DNA from 4 places in the Providencia sp. PROV208 genome. Region 2 is predicted to be linked to each of the others. Evidence: predicted binding sites of a transcription regulator. Region 2 holds the regulator's gene; each other region holds the start of a gene.

Region 1 (5,240 bases), on a different contig from region 2:
GGAACGAAAGACTTGCCAGGTAAACCAAGGGCTTGCATTAATCTATCCATGACAAAAGCCGCACGAGCCATATAGCCGGAGTCTTCTAAGATAGATAAAAACAGGTACATCATACCGATTTGTGGTACGAGAGGCAGGACGGTGTTGATACCGCCACCGACGCCTTGAGCTAAGAAAACAGTCAACCATTCTGGGAAGTTTGCTGTTGCACCAATCCATTGGATACCATGAATAAAAATAGCTTCTGACGCCCCTTCAAAGAACGGCTGCAAAGCACCACCAATATTGATAGCAAGGACGAACATCAGATACATCACAAATAAAAAGATAGGTACGCCCAGCCAGCGGTTCAAGATAAATTTATCTAGGGTCTGCGTGAGTTTATTCGGTTCAGCTTCACTGTTATTAATCGCAGCATGACAGATCGTGGCGATAGATTGATAACGCGCATCAGCAATTAATAACTCTGGTTCTTCTTGTAACGTCTCTTTGAGTTTGGTGCGCGTTTCAGCGAGCACTTGCTCAGAGATGTTAGCGCGTTGACGACTATAAATATCGCCTTCCAAGATCTGTAATGCTAACCAACGGCGCTGTTGTTGGCTAAATTGCTGAGCAGAGATTTGCTCAGAAAGTGTATCGACGGTTTGTAAAAGTTGTGGCGGGTATTGAACTAGAGCTTGTTGACTATTTTGTGGATGGCTATCAATAGCTTGTTTGAGTTTTTCGAGACCCGTAGCCCGTGTGGAAACCATTGGGATAACAGGGCAGCCCAGCTGTTTTTCCAGTTGTTTAACATCAATATCAATATGTTGGCTTTCGGCGATATCCAGCATATTCAGCGCAACGATGCAGGGAACGCCGAGCTCGACCAGCTGTAATGTTAGGTATAAGTTACGCTCGAGGTTTGAGGCATCGACAACGTTGATCAACATGTCGGCTTCACCACTTAAAATAAAGTAGCAGGCGATTTGTTCATCAAGTGAAGTTTGCTCTGAAATGGTTGTGAGTGAGTAAGTACCCGGTAAATCAACAAGTTCAATCTTGTGTTCAGGCGTTTGGAAACGTCCAACTTTACGCTCAACGGTAACGCCAGCCCAGTTACCGACACGCTGGCGTGATCCTGTTAACTGGTTAAACAAGGTTGTTTTACCTGCGTTAGGGTTACCAATAAGGCCGATAGTTAATGGTTTCATAGTGTTGTATGCCAGTCGTGAAAAATGAAAATCTTTATTGGAATAAATGCAAAGAATAATTAATTTGTATGCACTTCATCTAAGTTAATCAATGCCAAATCTTTTTTGCGTAATACCAAGCTGACGCGGTGAGTTTCTATTTGTACGGGGTCACCAAACGGCGCTAAACGTACCACTTTAAATACTGAGCCTGGAAGTAGACCAAGGGAGAGTAATTTTTGGCGATAGGCTGGACTTATCTCTGGTGAAAAGCCAAGTATTTTATAACTGCATTGGGGAAGTATGGACATGGTACCTTCCAATTACTGTTTATTCTATGATTTAACTGTTAAATCATAGATGGTGTTATTAAGAATAATATTGATAATTATTATTATAAATTTGTGCGTCTTTAAAAGAAATAGTATGGAAGATAAAATTAAATCTAATTAACAATGAGAATCATAATCATCTACCATTTGTTATATTTAGCCTCTTTTTCCCGCAAGATTAAATGATATGGATCAAAAAGGGATTTAGTTGGCAGTTTTTTTAAAATAAAAAAAGGTGTTAATGTTGTTAATTAACATCATTAAATAAGACGGAATACAGATAATAAATTGAATTAATTAATTTATTTTTAGTTAATAAATAGAATAGATTTGGAAGAAGTATTCCGTTATTGACTGAATAGGTTGTGATAAATGCCCTTACCTAAATAGTAAGGGCATGAAGGGGTTAACGCTTTTTACCAAAAGCCGCAGCCAGTGCATCACCCATCGCACTGTTACCCGCGTTTGAGCTGTTGCCGCGAGCATTGCCTCTTGGTGCTGGCGCTTTACGGGTATTTCTATCCTGTGCAGGTGCAGCGCTACGAGGCGCGCTATTACCGTCACCAGCTTGCTCATCTAAGCGCATAGTGAGCGCAATGCGCTTACGTGCAATATCCACATCCAGCACTTTCACTTTCACTATATCCCCTGTTTTAACCACCTTGTGAGGATCTTCAACATAGCTGTTGGATAGGGATGAAATATGGACTAGCCCATCCTGATGAACACCAATATCGACGAATGCACCGAAGTTAGTGACATTAGTCACTGCGCCTTCTAGGATCATACCCGGTGTTAGGTCATTCATGGTTTCAACGCCTTCAGCAAAGGTCGCTGTTTTAAACTCAGGGCGCGGATCGCGACCTGGTTTTTCGAGTTCTTTAATAATGTCAGTAACGGTAGGAACCCCAAATTGCTCAGTCGTAAATTCTCGAGGGCTTAGGCTATTTAATACTTGGGAATTGCCCATGATCTCTTTCAATGGTTGGCGAACGACTTCAAGGATTTTTTCGACAATTGGGTAGGCTTCAGGGTGAACAGTTGATGCATCCAGAGGGTTATCACCATTGGTGATACGCAAGAACCCTGCACACTGTTCAAAGGCTTTAGGACCTAAACGAGCGACTTTGAGTAACTGTTTTCTGTCATTGAATTGACCATTCGCATCACGCCAATCGACGACATTTTGGGCAATCATTTTACTCAAGCCAGCCACGCGAGTGAGGAGCGCGACGGATGCCGTATTAAGGTCTACGCCGACAGAGTTTACACAATCTTCAACCACGGCATCTAATTTACGTGCTAACTGTGTTTGGCTCACGTCATGTTGATACTGACCCACACCGATAGATTTCGGATCGATTTTCACGAGTTCAGCCAATGGGTCTTGCAAGCGACGAGCGATAGAAACCGCGCCTCGTAAGGATACGTCTAAGTCAGGAAACTCTAATGCTGCTAGCTCAGAAGCAGAATAAACGGATGCGCCAGCTTCACTGACAATAACTTTTTGCGCAGTGACTTCTGGGTATTGTTTTTGCACCTCAGCGAAGAAACGCTCAGTTTCTCGTGAGGCGGTGCCATTACCAATTGCCACGAGTTCGACTTGGTATTTCTGGCACAATGCTGCAACGATAGTGGCGGCTTTGGCAGCTTGACCTGTATGCGGGTAAATGGTGTCAGTTGCCATGACTTTACCTGTTGCATCAACCACGGCAACTTTGACGCCAGTACGTAAACCTGGATCGAGACCCATAGTGGCGCGCATACCTGCGGGAGCTGCCATCAGTAAGTCACTGAGGTTACGAGCAAATACGTTAATTGCTTCTTCTTCTGCTTTCTCACGCAGAGTACTCATGATTTCGGTTTCTAAGTGCAGAAGCACTTTGACTCGCCAAGTCCAGCTGATGACGGCTTTACGCCATTGGTCAGCGGGTGCATTGTTTAAACGCACATCAAGGTGACGAGTAATAATTTCTTCGCAGTAGCTCTCTTTTGGCGGCTCTTCAAACTGGGGATCACAGTTAAGAGACAGCTGTAAGACACCTTCATTGCGTCCTCGGAACATCGCTAATGCGCGGTGTGAAGGGACGTGAGCAACAGGCTCATGGTGATCAAAATAGTCACTAAACTTCACACCTTCGGTTTGTTTCCCATCAGCCACAACAGAAACGATGTGGGCATTCTTCCAAATATAATCCCTAACTTTCGCTAATAGGATGGCATCTTCGGCGAAACGCTCCATTAAAATATAACGAGCGCCATCGAGAGCAGCTTTGGTGTCAGCCACGCCTTTCTCAGCATCCACATAGTTCTGGGCAAGTTCGTCAGGTGACTGGCTTGGATCGTGCCATAGCGTATCAGCTAGTGGTTCTAAGCCAGCTTCGATTGCGATTTGTCCACGAGTGCGGCGTTTTGGCTTGTAAGGAAGGTAGAGATCTTCGAGTTCGGTTTTATTCAGCGTGGTATTGATGGCAGAAGCGAGTTCTGGGGTAAGTTTACCTTGTTCATCAATAGATTTTAGAATGGTTTGCTTACGGTCGTTTAACTCTCTCAAATACCCTAAACGGCTCTCTAGCTGACGTAGCTGAGTATCATCCAATCCCCCCGTGACCTCTTTACGGTAGCGGGCGATAAATGGGACAGTATTACCTTCATCCAATAATGTAATGGCTGAAAACACCTGTTTTGGTTGGGCTTGCAGTTCGGCCGCAATAATTTGGCTTAGAGTTTCATTCATGTCGTGTTTAAATACCTACTCAAAGAACAGTGAAAAATAGACTGCACAGTTATACTTGCTGGTAGACAGAATTGCCAGACAGAATTTTTGTCTAGTGGTAGGCAAGTCGCAGATTATATTTTATAAAATATTATAATTATCCGATTTATATACCTTTAATGTGATGAATAAGAGCCTGTTAATTACCCGTGAAGGGTGGGATGCCTTAGACAAAGAATTGAAATATCTTTGGAAAGAAGAGCGCCCTCTTGTAACTCAATCCGTCTCTGAAGCTGCGGCGCAAGGCGATCGCTCCGAAAATGCAGAATATATTTATGGTAAAAAACGTCTACGGGAAATAGACCGGCGTATTCGTTTTTTATCCAAAAGATTGGATCAGCTTAGAATTGTTGAACCTGACCCTCGCCAAGAGGGGCGTGTTTTTTTTGGCGCTTGGGTTAAGCTTGAAGATGATAACAAAAATATCAGAATTTTCCGTATTGTGGGTGCTGATGAATTTGACCCTGCTAAGCAGTGGATTTCCATCGATTCTCCCGTTGCCCGTGCGTTAATTGGCAAGCAGGTTGAGGATGAAGTGGTGGTCACGACTCCAGGCGGAAAAGTTACCTATTTTATTCTAGAAATTAGCTATAAACCAATAATCAGTTAAAGAGTAAAATGATTCATTAAACTGAATGTTAATGGTAAATTAGTAGTATGAATATTATTTTTGTTACGTTCATCAGCAGAATAATTCTAAAATTCCACACTTTGGGGGCTATAAATGCAGGAAAGTTATAAAGTTCTCGTCGTCGATGATGATATGCGTTTACGTGCTCTGCTTGAACGTTACCTCACCGAGCAGGGTTTTCAGGTAAGAAGTGCAGCAAATGCTGAACAAATGGACAGGCTCCTCACTCGGGAATCGATTCATTTAATCGTATTGGACTTAATGCTTCCTGGGGAAGATGGCTTATCAATTTGTCGTCGTTTACGTAGTCAAAACAACCCAATCCCAAT
Region 2 (5,240 bases):
AGATATGGCAAAAGAACAAACTGATCGCACGACACTGGATTTGTTCGCAGAAGAACGCAGGCCTGGGCGACCAAAAACTAGCCCGTTGTCGCGGGATGAACAATTAAGAATTAACAAACGAAATCAGCTCAAACGGGATAAAGTCAAAGGACTGCGTCGAGTTGAGCTGAAATTAAATGAAGACGCTGTCGCAGTCTTAAACCAATTAGCTGAAGAGAAAAATATAAGCCGAAGTGAGCTAATTGAAGAAATTTTGATGGCTCAACTTGAGCAGGTTAGTGAGACAATTGACCACTAGCTGTGTCTGAATGAATCACACAAATTTGACAGACTAACACCGTTTTTTTCGCCAAAATAAGGCGCAAATTTTACCTATTTTCGTTCTATTTTTAATTCTAGTAGAATCAATAAGTTAAACTCGCTGCTAGAAAAACAAGAGGTTAATCAATTTATGGCAGTTATAGGCATTTTCTTCGGAAGTGACACAGGTAACACAGAAAATATTGCCAAAATGATCCAAGAAAGATTAGGCAAAGATGTTGCAGAAGTTCACGATATTGCTAAGTGCAGCAAAGAAGATATCGAAGCATTTGATATCCTACTTCTCGGCATCCCGACGTGGTATTACGGTGAAGCTCAATGTGATTGGGATGATTTTTTCCCAACATTAGAAGAAATTGATTTTGACGGTAAACTTGTCGCGCTGTTTGGTTGTGGAGACCAAGAAGACTACGCAGAATATTTCTGTGATGCGATGGGTACCATCCGTGACATCATTGAGCCCCGCGGCGCAGTCATTGTGGGACACTGGCCAACAGAAGGCTACCACTTTGAAGCCTCTAAAGGTATGGCTGATGATACTCACTTTATCGGTCTTGCTATCGATGAAGATCGTCAACCAGAGCTTACCGAAGAGCGTGTTAATGCTTGGGTTAAACAGATCTCTGAAGAGATGTCGCTGGCTGAAATCCTTGGCTAATAATGACATTGATTGTCAATTAAAAGCGAGCACTGTTAGATATGATGGCTCATTCGTCCACCATATTAAGGGACTCGCTTTTAAGCTCGAATCAAAATAATGAGACAATGCATGGTTTCTATTTTTATTTTCCATGCCTATAATTGTAAATCAGTTTAGAAGACAACTGGATTTTTGTTAAAAACGTCTCATTATTGTTAAATTTATGATTTAAAATACAGGACAAGCCCGCATGACAGACAATAATAAAGCATTGAAAAATGCAGGACTCAAAGTCACTCTTCCAAGATTGAAGATTTTGGAAGTACTTCAGGAGCCTGAGTGCCATCACGTCAGTGCGGAAGATCTCTACAAGAAGCTGATTGATATTGGTGAAGAAATCGGATTAGCAACTGTCTATCGCGTATTAAACCAATTTGATGATGCTGGTATTGTGACACGTCACAATTTCGAAGGTGGAAAATCCGTATTTGAATTAACTCAGCAACATCACCATGACCACCTAATTTGTTTAGATTGTGGCAAGGTTATCGAATTTACAGACGAATCAATCGAAAAACGCCAGCATGATATCGCTGCACGTCACGGTATTAAACTGTCTAACCACAGTTTATATCTGTATGGTCACTGCGCTGAAGGTAATTGTCGCGAAAATACTGAAGCACACGAAGCAAAATAATCACATTATCAATCGCTTCTTTCTTTTAAAGGAAGCGATTTAATTAAGACGTGATTTAATGCTGAGAATACCCACTTAATGTTCATTGTGGGTATTTTTATTTAACCCATCTTAACATCTCCCTATTTCCATTCTATATCTGAAAAATAACGACTATTTTTTAAAAACTCATGCCTTTATTTCTTCAGATAAAACTAAAATCATCCTCTATTCTTTAATTTGTTATGTGTTATTTTAATTTATACTGATGCTTAAATTTATGTGTAAGAGATTAAAAGATGAAAAAAGCCTATCTGTTTTTGAACATAAGTTTTTTCTTCTGGTTTCTTACTTTGATAGCGTGGTTTTTTAGATATACCGTTGTGGCATCTCTTGCCTTTATATCTTCAATCATTTGTTTGGTTCTATACTTCAATTTCAAAAAGGTTAGTCACATGTTCAATAAAAAACAAAACAAACCAGAGCCCACTCCCACTATCAATAAAGAAGAAATCATTCAACAGATCGCTGAGGAAAAAATGCAAGTATCATCACCGACGGTCAGTGAAGAAAAAACCAATACTATCATTGCCAAAGATGTCGTATTTGAAGGCAATGTGACCTCCAATGAGCAAGTGCATATTTATGGTACTGTGATTGGTAATATTACTGGCAAAAATAACACCGTAAAAATTATGCAAAATGGGCATGTTACCGGCAATATTACGAGTAATGAATTGTGGGTAAACGGTAAAGTTGAAGGGGAATGTATTTCGGAAACCATCAGCATTGATACCAATGGCGAAATTTATGGGACTATCCGCTATTCGAATTTATCCATCAAAAAAGGCGGAATATTTTCTGGGCTTGCTGAAGTTAAATCTGCCACACAATCGACAGGAAACGTAACTGCATTTAAAGAAAAAAATAAGCAAGAAAAATCCGATCCTCAAACGCCCGAAGTCGGTGCTTTATAATTAATTTTGTTAAATATATGATACATAAATACTCGATAATAAACTTTATTACCTATCTTATAGGAATTTATTATCGAGTTATTTTGATTATTTAAATGTGATTATCAATCAAGAAACACATTCTAGATGTAGTTATAAAAACATAATCAAGGCGACATTTCTGCCGCCTATTCTTAGAGAATTAATATTGCTCAAACATTTCTTGAATCTTTTTCGGATCTTTTGTTTGAGTCAGTGCTAATTGTAATAATACGCGTGATTTTTGTGGATTTAGTCTTTCGGAAGCCACAAAGCCATATTCATTGTCATTCACTTCAGCATTACGTGTTGTATAGCCTGTTGGAACTCGGCTAGAACGCACAACAACCACATCTTCTTTTGCCGCATTCGCGAGTGCATCAAAAATGGTCTTATACATATTGCCGTTACCTACCCCCGCACTGACGATACCTTTAACTCCTTCTTCACGTAGCGCTTTTACTGGTGCAGCCGAAGCATTTGCATAGTTATAAACGATACCGACTTCCGGCAATTTATCTAATTTACTCACATCAAAAACAGGCTTGTCACCGCGAGGCTGAGCAGCTTGGTAGTAAGTCACTTTACCATCATGAATATAACCTTCAGCTCCCGCATTCACCGCGTCGAATGCTTGAACTTCCGTTGTACTCATTTTCATCACATTACGACCCTGAATCACTTTGTCATTCATTGCCATCAGCACGCCTCGCTCCCCTGCTGATTTGTCAGATGCCAGTACCACGGCATTGTACAAATTCAATGGACCGTCGGCCCCCAAGGCAGTAGAAGGACGCATCGCACCAACCATTACAATGGGTTTTTTACATGCTGTAGTCAAATCGAGGAAAAAGGCAGTCTCTTCCATGGTGTCAGTACCATGAGTGATGACAAAACCATCGGTTTTATTACAATCTTGGTTGATTTTTTTAGCGAGGGTTAGCCACACTTGATCATTCATATCTTGAGAACCGATGTTCACAAGCTGCTCACCACTAAGATTGGCAATTTTTTTAGTTTCTGGTACCGCATTAAGTAAAGAATCAATCCCCACCTTACCCGCTTGATAGCTCGAGCCAGTTGCTGATTCTCCCCCACCAGCGATCGTCCCGCCTGTTGCCAACACAGTAATATTCGGTTGTGCAAATGCAGATGCAGCAAACAATGAAACCAATGTGGCTAACAGTGCTTTATTACGGTTTTTCATCCTATTTTCCTTTAACTAAAATTGACGAACATGATATTAAAAATAAACTCACGTTATTATGTGGATTTAATCCGAGAGTTTTGTGATCCGCTTAGTCATTTTAGTAAATTCTAATTTTTTGCCTGTTTTCTGTCTTGAATAAAAAACAGGAACTCAGCATAAAAAGCGTGAGCAATCTGGGAAAAATCCGTATCATAGTCGCTATCTGAAACAAGCCATTTACAAGTGACTGACAATGAGCCAAACATTTATTCCCGGCAAAGATGCCGCACTCGAAGTCTCCATTGAAGCATTCCAAACTAAACTGAAAAATCTAGGATTCGATATCGAAGAGGCCTCTTGGCTAAATCCCGTACCGAACGTTTGGTCCGTTCATATCCGTGATAAGGAATGCCCACTGTGCTTTACCAATGGTAAAGGCGCCAGTAAAAAAGCGGCATTAGCTTCTGCACTTGGCGAGTATTTTGAACGTTTATCCACAAACTATTTCTTTGCGGATTTTTATCTGGGTAAATCTATCGCTGAAGGGGACTTCGTCCATTATCCTAATGAGAAATGGTTCCCGCTCACCGAAGACGATAGTCTACCAGAAGGTTTATTAGATGAGCGCTTAGTTGCATTTTACGATCCTGATAATGCACTCGCTGGCAGCCAACTTATCGACCTTCAATCTGGCAATGAAGAACGTGGTATCTGCGCCCTTCCATTTACACGCCAATCAGATAATCGTACCGTCTATATTCCGATGAATATCGTGGGTAACCTGTATGTATCCAATGGGATGTCCGCAGGAAACACCGCCAATGAAGCGCGAGTTCAAGGGTTATCCGAAGTGTTCGAACGCTTTGTGAAAAACAAAATTATTGCTGAAAGCATTAGCTTACCGACAATTCCTGCCGAAGTGATGGCTCGCTATCCAGGTGTCGTTGCAGCGATTGAAACGTTAGAAAATGAAGGTTTCCCAATCTTCAGCTACGATGCATCTTTAGGTGGGGAATTCCCTGTTATCTGTGTTGTGTTATTTAACCCACAAAACGGAACGTGTTTTGCCTCTTTCGGTGCACACCCTGATTTTGGTGTTGCATTAGAGCGTACCGTAACTGAATTGCTGCAAGGCCGTGGTCTGAAAGACTTAGATGTCTTTAACGCCCCAACCTTTGACGATGAAGAAGTGGGTGAACACACAAACTTAGAAACTCACTTTATCGATTCTAGCGGTTTAATTAGCTGGGATACGTTTAAAGATGATGCGGATTATCCATTCGTAGATTGGAGCTTTAAAGGGACCACGACCGAAGAGTTCGCCACATTAATGGCCATCTTCAATAAGCTTGATGCGGAAGTTTATATTGCGGACTATAGCCATTTAGGCGTATACGCATGCCGTATTTTGGTACCAGG
Region 3 (5,240 bases), on a different contig from region 2:
CCACCGCGCCCTGTAAGACGCGATATAAAATCAGCATACCAAGGCTGTCAGAGAAACCACACAGCAAAGAAAAGAGCGTGAACAGTGCCGTCGCCCATAGGAAGACTCTTATCTCACCAAACCGTTTAGCAAGAAAACCCGAAATCGCGATAGAAATCGCATTCGACACCCCAAATGAGGTGATCACCCAGGTTCCTTGAGAGACCGACACTCCCAAGTTTCCTGCAATGGTTGGAATGGCGACGTTTGCAATCGTCGAATCGAGCACTTGCATAAATGTCGCCAGAGATAGGGCAATCGTCGCCCAGACTAATTTGGCGCCTTTTAGCGGTTGAATATCGGCCATGGGGCTAATCCGCGTTATCGCTAATAATGGTGTTGATGACTTGGTCTACGTCATTCAACTTCAGTACAAGCACATCGCTTTCAAACGCTGGCGTGGTACGTTGAACTTCTGACAACACAGGACCATTTTGGTCTTTAATATCAATGGTCACGTTCATTGATAAGCCAATACGTAGTGGGTACTTCGCCACTTGCTCAGGGTCAAGTTCGACACGCACGGGCAAACGTTGCACCACTTTAATCCAGTTTCCTGTCGCATTTTGCGCTGGTAGCAATGAAAACGCACTTCCCGTTCCCATATCCAACCCGACCACCGTACCTTTATAGCTCACATTGCTACCATAAAAATCACTGTTGATGGTAACAGGCTGACCGATACGCACATTTTCGAGCTGGGTCTCTTTAAAGTTGGCATCGACCCACACTGGCTGAACAGGCACAATTGCCATTAACGAACTTTGCGAACTAACTTGTGAACCCACCTGTACATTGCGGCGAGAAACATATCCCGTCATGGGGCTTTTTATTTCTGTCCGCTGCAAGTTGATCCATGCGCTACGCACACTGTCTGCGGCTTGTTGTACTGCTGGCTGATTTTTCAATGCGGTGTTACGCAACAACGCGCGGTTTGCATTATATTGTTGAATTGAAATATCCAATGCGGCTTGCGCCAATTGCACCGCTTCTTGCGAATGCTGCAAATCTTCTTTTGAAATGGTACCACTGCGCCCTAATGCAGCACGGCGTTGATAATCTTTTTGCGCTTGCGCAAGCGAGACACGATTTTGTTGGATCTGGGCTTGGTATTGGTCGCCATTAATATACAGCTCCTTGGTTTTGCGCACCGTTGAAGCTAAGTCATGTTTCGCCTGCTCATATGCCAGTTGTGCATTGGTTTTATCCAACACCACCAACACATCACCCGCTTTTACCAAATCGGTATTTTCAAAGTTTACCTGTGTGACATTTCCCGTGGTTTGCGCAACGATAGGAATTTGTAAGCCCGACACATAAGCATCGTCGGTATATTCTTGGAAACGCAGTACCAAGAACCAATAGACACCATAAGCAACAAATAATAGAACGATGATAATCGTAGCAATGATCATCCATAGCGTTCTTTTATTTTCTTTATTCGTTTTCTGATGCTCTTCAATTGAATTTGTCGGTTGTTCCATAATAACTCTCAAGGAAAATAAACTTAATTTTAGCAATAATCCTATCTTTACGAAGTCACCGTAATAATGCAATAGCCAACGGTTTTATATTAACTAAATATCGATTTTAATTTTTAATTTCTGTTTTAAATCAATCTTTAATTGATTCTTTAATTCGAAAAATCAATGCCAGTCAAAAAAAGAAGTAATTATTAAATCATTATTGGAGCAATACTCTAAATAAGATAATCAATGTTGATTAAATAATTGCTGATATTTGTCCATGACATGAACGATTGATAGCGCATCACTTTTATAACTCTATTTTCGCCCCTTCGCACCGCGTTTCACCACCATCCCTTCGTGCACAAAAATGTTAACCGCGATCAAACTTTGCCCAAAAATTAGCACGCTAATTATTTATTTTCGATCCATATCGGTGATAGTATTCGCAAGCATTATGATTATCATTATCATTTGGTTTCGCTAGGGAAAAATATGAAAAAGCACTATCACTACTCTTTACTTGCTGCTGGTGTTTGCGCAGCAATTGCTTCATTTAGCGCCACAGCAGAAGAAAATTCAGACAAAATGATTGTCACGGCATCGGGTTATTCCCAGCAATTGCGTGATGCCCCTGCCAGTGTGACCGTCATTACCGCCGAACAGTTACAAAACAAACCCGTCCGCGACTTAGCCGATGCAGTCAAGGATGTGGAAGGCGTGAGTGTGGTCGGCAGCGCCAACAAACAAGACATTAATATTCGCGGATTATCCGGTGAATACACCCTGATTCTGGTGGATGGTCGCCGCCAAAATAGCCGCGAATCTCGCCCAAATGGGAGCGGTGGTTTTGAAGCGGGCTTTATGCCACCAGTTGAAGCTATCGAGCGTATCGAAGTGATCCGTGGACCTATGTCCTCACTGTATGGATCTGATGCCATGGGTGGCGTCATTAATATCATCACCAAAAAAGTGACGAATGAGTGGCACGGCAGTGTCACTACAGGGGCAATTATTCAGGAAAACAGCGAAAGCGGTGATTCCATGGATGGTAACTTCTATCTTTCTGGTCCGCTGATTAAAGATAAATTAGGTCTACAACTGTATGGCGGTGGCGATTACCGCAAAGAAGATAAAATTCCGGATGGTCATGATAAGAAAGATAATAAAAGCCTGACGGCAAAATTAACTTTCACGCCAATGGAAAACCAAACCTTCTTATTTGAAGCGGGTAGAACAACCCAAGAACGCTATGCTGAACCCGGTAAATCCCTCGCTGAATACTCCATGTTTAATGGTGTAAAACGCGATAATACCAAATCAGAAACTCACAATAACCGTAATCATATGGCGCTGACGTACAAAGGCGACTGGGATGTGATTCAAACAGAAGTGAGTGTGTACCAAGAACAGACCAAACGCAAAACGAAAGCAGAAACCAAAGACGCGAAAACAGGGTTGTATAATTACGCTTATGAGGCTCGCGTACCTGAAATCACGAATACCGTCGTGGATGGTAAAGTAGTCGCTTTCCTACCAGACAATATTTTGACGGCAGGTACCCAATACCAGCATGCGAAGCTGAAAGATACCTCAGCGACAGGCGCAAAAACCACTGAAAATGTCTCTCTGACTGCAGATCAGTACGCACTGTTTTTAGAAGATGAGTTTACTGCCACTGAAAATCTGATTTTAACCGGTGGTATCCGTTTAGATCATCATGAATTCTATGGTGACCACTGGAACCCACGCGGTTATGCCATTTACCATCTAACTGATGAAATCACCATCAAGGGTGGGGTATCTCAAGCCTTCCGCGCACCCACTCTGCGTGAAATTAGTCCGAACTACAAAACATCGACAGAAAAAGGCAAAGGAATCATTTACGGTAACGACAATCTGAAACCGGAAAAAAGCTTCAACCAAGAAATTGGTATCGCCTATGACCATGAATCTGGTTTCAATGCGAGCGTCATGTTCTTCAATACCGATTTCAAAAATAAACTCACCAGCTACTACACTGGCGACAAAGACCCTGTAACAGGTTTAAACCTGTATACCTATGACAACGTGGGTGAAGCGAATATTAAAGGGGTTGAAGTGGCAGCAGGCATCCCATTTGCCGAAGATTGGAACCTGAGCTTGAACTACACCTACACCGATTCCGAACGTAAAAGTAATGATGAAAAGCTAACGAGTGGAGAATCACTCAAAGGCTATCCATTGGATAAAACGCCAAAACACTTAGCCAATGCCAAACTGGATTGGCAATATAGTCCTGATCTCAACCTGTACACTCGTGCGCATTACGAAGGTGAACAAGTTTGGGCAGCACAACGTAATGGCTCTTCCGTTCCTCGTTATCGTAAAGGCTACACCACGATGGACGTAGGCGCGACGTATCAGCTGCTGAAAAATACCAAGCTGAACTTTGCTGTCTTAAACATCGCTAACGAGAAAGGCTCTAAAATTGATGCCGAAAATGGTGGAAACTGGGATGTTGAAGACGGTCGCCGTTACTGGGCGAATGTCAACGTGACATTCTAATCCCTGAGAGCGGGTATGACGCAAACAGCCGATTACCCGCCGATTCTTTTTCGTTCGATGGCAATCCCAATGATAAAAAAACTGTTTATGGCGAGCCTATTGATGTGTATCGCAAACAATACTTGGGCACGTCCCAGCCCCAATATTCCCGAATTTGATGCGCGCGTGGCTGAGGTTTATACCGTACAGCACCATGATATGCGCAATGGTCAGCGTGAATTGCGTATCTATAGTGCCGTTCCTAAAGACGTTTCAGGAAAACGTCCTGTGCTCTTTATGCTTGATGGTAATGGGCTCTACCCATTAGCGGTAAACCAAGCGGCTCAACAATTTGCCCGCGATAAATTGCCGATTATTATTGGTATTGGCTACCCCAACCCTGAAGCGTTCCCGAAAAAAGAACGGACATACGACTACACGCCAAAAGTCGCTGGAGAAGCCTTTCAAGATGGTGGTGGTGCAGAATCGCTTTATCAGTTTCTCACCTTCACTGTTCGCCCATGGGCTGAACAACAGTTTCCGATTGATACCCAACGAGAAACCCTATTTGGACACTCATTTGGCGGTCTCTTTACGTTAATGGTTTACCAAAATCACCCAACCGATTTTCAGCATTTTGTTTCTGCTAGCCCATCATTATGGTGGGGAGAGGGAGAAATGGTGGATTTGGACAAATTGACGCGTTCATCAACAGCATCACCCATTGCCATCACGCTTGGAGAGCTAGAAGAAACACCGGATTTAAGCCGTTTAACCGATGAACAAAAACAGAATTATCAAACCCGTAAAAGTTGGATTTCCCCTCGGGAAGTGTGTGAGGCAATCAGCAGCCATCAGCGATCTTGCGAGTTTACTTTATTTGCCGGAAAAGCCCATGGCAGCGTCATTCCCGATGCCATCCATAAAGCTTTAGACCTTACAGTGGCTCAACCATAAAAAATAGGTTTCCTGCATGATGTGCAAGAAACCTATTGGCAATATAAAAAACCATCTCAAGCGGTGGCGTTAATAAGATAATCAACAATATCTTGTAAACGCCGCCATTTCATCCACACTTCATCCCGTAATGGCTGCTCAGTATACTCTTCGATAGCGGCTATCAATTCCAATAGCTCTAAAGAATCGATATGTACATCGCGAATGAGCTCATCGTCCATTGAGTACGTTTGGTTAATACCGGAATATTCA
Region 4 (5,240 bases), on a different contig from region 2:
TATTACCGAAACCAACCCACCAGTAATGAACTTGACCTTCTACTGCACGATACATCCAACCGGTTTCACAGCCACCAGCCAACACAATACCAAAGCCAAACAGTAATCCACCAATCACGGCATTCGGACCTGCCCACATGATTTTTGGTGTAGCCCCCAGTTGAACATAGCTGAAGATACCAATTGCACTCACCGCCATCCCAATAATGATCGCTTTCGCCATATGGGTACGACCCGTGATCCATAAATCACGAAATGCCGATGTGAAGCAGATTTGAGCTCGTTCAATCAATAAACCAAAACCGATCCCACAGAGGATTGCAAAGCCCATTACAGGTGCATCTAGAAGCGTATAAAAGCCCCATGCCATCGCAATAGCAAAGATAGCCATACCGAGTTTAAAACGTTTTTTAGCGGTATTAGGATTTTGAGTTAATGGGGATGCCGTTGACACTTTTTTTAGTTTTACCGCAATACGAAACATCGGTAACAGCGTAAATTTGGCACCAAAATATGATCCGGCCGCCGTTGCGACAGCAAAGAACCATGCATGCAACGAGAATTGAGGGATACCAGTAAAGAAAGCCGCTAAGTTACATCCCATCGCTAGACGGGCGCCAAATCCAGCGATAATACCGCCAAGGATAGCTTGGAATATACGGATGCGATGTTGTGGCATGCGAATTTTCACGTTATTTGCCCAGAGCGCCGCGGCAAAACAACCTGCAAACATACCGATAATCATCACGCCATCAATTCTATCTAGGGGTGAACCTTGGAAACCAATAACTTTGAAGTAACCCCACTCTTCTGGATGAGCACCAAATAACTGCATGATGTGTCCACCCCAGCGAGTAAATTCACCAGTTACCGCCCAAAATGTTCCCGTTAAGCCAAAATAATACGTCGATAAAATACCTGCTGCGATCACCGCAGGCAACGGTTTCCAAAAACCGATGAGATAGTGAGATTTAAACTCAGACCAAGTCATTTTTACTTCCAAAGTGATTCAAGCCAGTACCTGGCAAAGAATTCCGCCGTTGTATGATATGTTGATAAAAGCCCCACAGCGAAGAGGTGCACATCATACTCTGTTACTTTTTATCATTAAATAACAAACTGTGAATATTCTTAGAAAAATTGATTTAGATTCAAGCTTTACTCTGAGTCTATTGCGTATTTTTTCACATGAAATCTGATCACATACTCAGCATTTTTCTAGTAAAAAAACTAAAAAAAACGCCATCTTAATGATGGCGCATGGAAATGTAGTCTTATATTATTTATAGAGGAGTATAATATGAAATTATTTTTTATTACATCTTTGCTGTGTAGTCTAAAGTCAGCCCATTTGACTTCAGTAATAACATTCAAAATCCACTTCTAACAACTTAATACGATACATTCGAGTCTGACTGGTTATATTTATTTTTAATATAAAGCTTAATCAAACATCAATTATAACTTTATTTATTCCCTAGCATTAGTAAATTTAAAAAATAAAAAACTCGAAGTAAAAAATTATTAAAAAGTATTTCAAAATGTTATTGCCTGCATTATAGCGCCCATGAAATGTTGCGCAAGTGTTTTTTTATTTTATTTAAGCAAAACCAAAAAATAAACAAAAAATAGTTAAATAACAATTTGATAAGCTTTTTGCTGATAATGAAATCATCAAGGTGATATTTATAACAGCAATTACATATTTATATTTCATTATTTAAGGTGATTTAACATTGTTTTATTAATAACACTTATATTAATAAAATAAACTCGTTAATTTACTCTCTTTTTTATCCTTTCAATTCAGGTGAAATATATTAATTATTTTTTACCTTTTGTAAGCTAGGCTTTAGCTGGTTAACTATACATCTGTTTTGAATAGAGTGTATACATTTCTTATACTTCACTCTAATAATCAGTAAGTTCCACTGAAACCCACATTGCTCCCCGCCGAATCAATACCCTTAATTGGAGTATTTACTACTCTTACTCCCCTCATGAATAATCCCATACAATATAAATGGTTTATTTTCAATTAACCTTCTTCATTTCTTATTTGATAAGAATTTTATCTCGGCAGGATTTAAAATTACTCTAACTTAAATAAAATTTTAAGAAATACAGAATAAAATTGAACGTTTTATTTATGAAACTATAAAGATAAACAACAGTTTTTATCAGAAATATTGCAAAGATATGCAAGAAGCTTGGCGTGAAAAAAGTATTGATATGAAAATACGTTTTATCTCAAAACATCAGTGTCATGATGCCCACACGTGCTACTGAGATAAAACGCATGATTACGAGCCGCTATTTAGCGCTAGCGGCTGTTGCTTCCATCCCGACTAGGCCAATCTTGAGATATCCTGATTGACGTAATGCGTTCATCACATCCATCATGGTCTCATAATCTACGCTCTTGTCTGCTTGGAAAAAGATGGTAGTTTCTTTATTGGTATTCGTCGCTTGATCTAACGTTGAGCCCAATTGCTCTTTCGTAACTGCTTGTTCACCAATAAATAACTGACTATCTGACTTCACCGTTAAGAATACTGGCTTTTCAGGTCGAGGCTGAGGCTTCGCCGTGGAAGCAGGTAAATCAACTTTAATATCAACGGTAGCCAGTGGCGCTGCAACCATAAAGATAATCAGCAGAACCAACATAACATCGATAAACGGTGTTACGTTGATTTCATGCATTTCACCGCTATCGTCTTGTTCGTCACCTAAACGCATTGCCATAATGATTACCTTGCTTTGCTGTTTGCCAGATCGAGGTCACGCCCCAGTAACAACGCTGCCTGTGCAGCAACATCGCCCACTTGACCACGGTAGTTATTGATCATCCGAGCAAAAATATTGTAAATCACGACCGCAGGAATCGCCGCGATCAAACCAATTGCTGTCGCAAGTAGCGCTTCTGCAATTCCTGGAGCAACAACCGCTAAGTTTGTCGTTTGAGAATGGGCGATACCGATAAAGCTGTTCATGATCCCCCACACTGTACCGAACAGACCCACAAATGGAGAAATCGCACCGATTGTCGCTAAATAACCATTACCACGCCCCATATAGCGACTGATTGCAGCGACCGAGCGCTCTAAGCGAAAGGCAGTACGATCTTTGATTCCTGACAGATCTTGGCTACTCGCAGAAAGTGCTCTTTCTGTTGTCGCTTCCGCTAATAACATACGTGTAATACTGTTCGCTTTAAATCCATCAGCGATCGAAACCGCTTCATCAAGGGATTTTACTTCGGCGATTGCTTTGGCTTCGTCTTTTAAACGACGACGCGCAACTAAAATTTCGCTTCCCTTAGATAAGAATAATGCCCATGTGATCACTGATGCGAGTAACAGACCGATCATAACCGTTTTCACAACGACGTCTGCGTTCTGGTACATACCCCAAACAGATAAATCTTGGTCAAAACCACCGCCATGAGCTTCTGTAGCAATTTCCACGTTTTCAGTGACTGCGGTATTCGTAATGACAGTCTCAGTTGCTACCACTGGTGTAGACGCTGATTCAGGTGTGGAAGTCGTATTGACAGGGGTTGCTGTTGAACCTTGGCTTGCTACTGGTGTACTAGGAGTGGCAGCGGGTGTTGTTTCCGCGGATGCTGTGCCCATTAAGCCGATCGCCAATAGAATAGAAGCTGTTAATTTACGCATCAGTTGGCCTTTACTCTCTTATTTGTGTTGTATAAAAAAATTTATATCGATGATTGTGCCATTCATCGACTAACCATTAAAAGCGAAATTTGACTCGCGAATTCATCTCTTTTCGTCAAGATGTGCAGATAATATCAAACACAGCGCGAATTGATAGTAATTATCATTAGTATTCACAATTTTTTGTGACCTATCAACGTTGTCATTGATAGCGGTCACGCAATGCCATCATGATTTTGCTGGTTATAATGAAGAAAATTCAGCTAGCAACTTTTGTTCTTGCGTTAAGCAACTGAAATCATTTAACGTCAGGTGATAACTTAACCAATCATTTGGATTTTCTATCGGTAAATAAGGCATCGCTCAATGAAAAAAATTAGACCCGAAACCCAGCTCGTACACCTTGGTAGAAACCCTAAATTCACGCAAAAAGGGGTCAATCCCGTCATTCAACGTACCTCTTCCGTAATTTTTGATTCAGTAGAAGATAAAAAACATGCCGTACGTAACCGTGCTAATGGTGTTTTAATGTATGGTCGCCGAGGCACACAAACCCATTTTGCATTCCAAGAGGCCATGACTGAATTAGAGTGCGGTGCTGGCTGTGTCCTTTATCCTTCCGGTGCAGCGGCGATCACCAATGCCATCATGTCATTCATCAACGCAGGGGATCATATTCTCGTTACAGGCTCCGCGTATGATCCGACCCAAAATTTTTGTGACAAAATTCTAACTGGTCTCAATGTCGAGACAAACTACTTTGACCCACTGATTGGTGACAAAATTGCCGATCTAATTCGCCCTAACACTAAAATCGTCTTTCTAGAGTCACCAGGGTCTATTACGATGGAGGTCCACGACCTTCCCGCCATTGTGAAAGCGGTTCGTCAGAAATCCCCTGAAATCATTATCATGATCGACAATACATGGGCTGCAGGCGTTTTACTCAAACCGCTTCTGTTTGATGTGGATATCTCGATTCAATCAGCGACTAAGTATATTAATGGGCATTCGGATGGCATGCTAGGATTGGCAGTTGCCAACCAGCGATGCATTGAAACATTGCGTGAAAACTCCTATCTATTGGGGCAAACCGCCGATCCAGATACCGTGTATATGGCTGGTCGAGGGCTTCACACCCTACCAACTCGCCTTAAACAACATGAATCAAATAGCTTAACCGTCGCAAATTGGTTAGTAGAGCACCCATCCGTTGCTCACGTTTTTCATCCTGCGCTTCCAAGTCATCCCAGTCATACCGTTTTTAAACGCGACTTTAGCGGCTGCAATGGATTGTTTTCATTCCAGTTAATATCCCGTTTATCACCTAAACAATTCAGTGATTTTCTCGATCATTTCAGTCATTTTAAAATGGGCTATTCATGGGGAGGATTTGAATCTCTGATTTTAGGTTATCAAACAGAAGATTTGCTCAATATGCGTCAATATGATTACCAACCAGATTCAGGGTCATTCTTCCGCCTACATGTTGGGTTAGAACATCCACAAGATCTTATCGATGATTTACAGCGTGCATTTGAACGTATTTAAGCGTCAACATTT

Evidence for each region. The regulator Fur, encoded in region 2, represses iron uptake genes when iron is present. The targets are predictions, from matches to a motif close to ATAATAATGAGAACNACTATCAA.
Region 1: a site for Fur is predicted at 1,548-1,570, ahead of feoA (ferrous iron transporter A). Genes of this name have one in related genera too.
Region 3: a site for Fur is predicted at 1,957-1,979, ahead of PR766_RS11085 (TonB-dependent receptor domain-containing protein). Genes of this name have one in related genera too.
Region 4: a site for Fur is predicted at 3,828-3,850, ahead of exbB (tonB-system energizer ExbB). Genes of this name have one in related genera too.

The regions. Positions count from the first base shown of each region.
Region 1 covers NZ_JAMPNS010000012.1:136,270-141,509, reverse strand. The annotation lists gene feoB (Fe(2+) transporter permease subunit FeoB) at 1-1,193, opposite strand, end outside; gene feoA (ferrous iron transporter A) at 1,253-1,483, opposite strand; gene PR766_RS10865 (Tex family protein) at 1,911-4,241, opposite strand; gene greB (transcription elongation factor GreB) at 4,405-4,890, shown strand; gene ompR (osmolarity response regulator transcription factor OmpR) at 5,005-5,240, shown strand, end outside.
Region 2 covers NZ_JAMPNS010000010.1:149,581-154,820, reverse strand. The annotation lists gene ybfE (LexA regulated protein) at 5-298, shown strand; gene fldA (flavodoxin FldA) at 452-979, shown strand; gene fur (ferric iron uptake transcriptional regulator) at 1,212-1,658, shown strand; gene PR766_RS08550 (bactofilin family protein) at 2,093-2,614, shown strand; gene ansB (L-asparaginase 2) at 2,796-3,839, opposite strand; gene ycaO (30S ribosomal protein S12 methylthiotransferase accessory factor YcaO) at 4,075-5,240, shown strand, end outside.
Region 3 covers NZ_JAMPNS010000012.1:181,744-186,983, forward strand. The annotation lists gene PR766_RS11075 (DHA2 family efflux MFS transporter permease subunit) at 1-346, opposite strand, end outside; gene emrA (multidrug efflux MFS transporter periplasmic adaptor subunit EmrA) at 351-1,523, opposite strand; gene PR766_RS11085 (TonB-dependent receptor domain-containing protein) at 2,001-4,052, shown strand; gene PR766_RS11090 (alpha/beta hydrolase) at 4,068-4,988, shown strand; gene PR766_RS11095 (acyl carrier protein) at 5,045-5,240, opposite strand, start outside.
Region 4 covers NZ_JAMPNS010000003.1:240,410-245,649, forward strand. The annotation lists gene yedE (selenium metabolism membrane protein YedE/FdhT) at 1-991, opposite strand, end outside; gene exbD (TonB system transport protein ExbD) at 2,314-2,745, opposite strand; gene exbB (tonB-system energizer ExbB) at 2,751-3,677, opposite strand; gene metC (cystathionine beta-lyase) at 4,044-5,228, shown strand.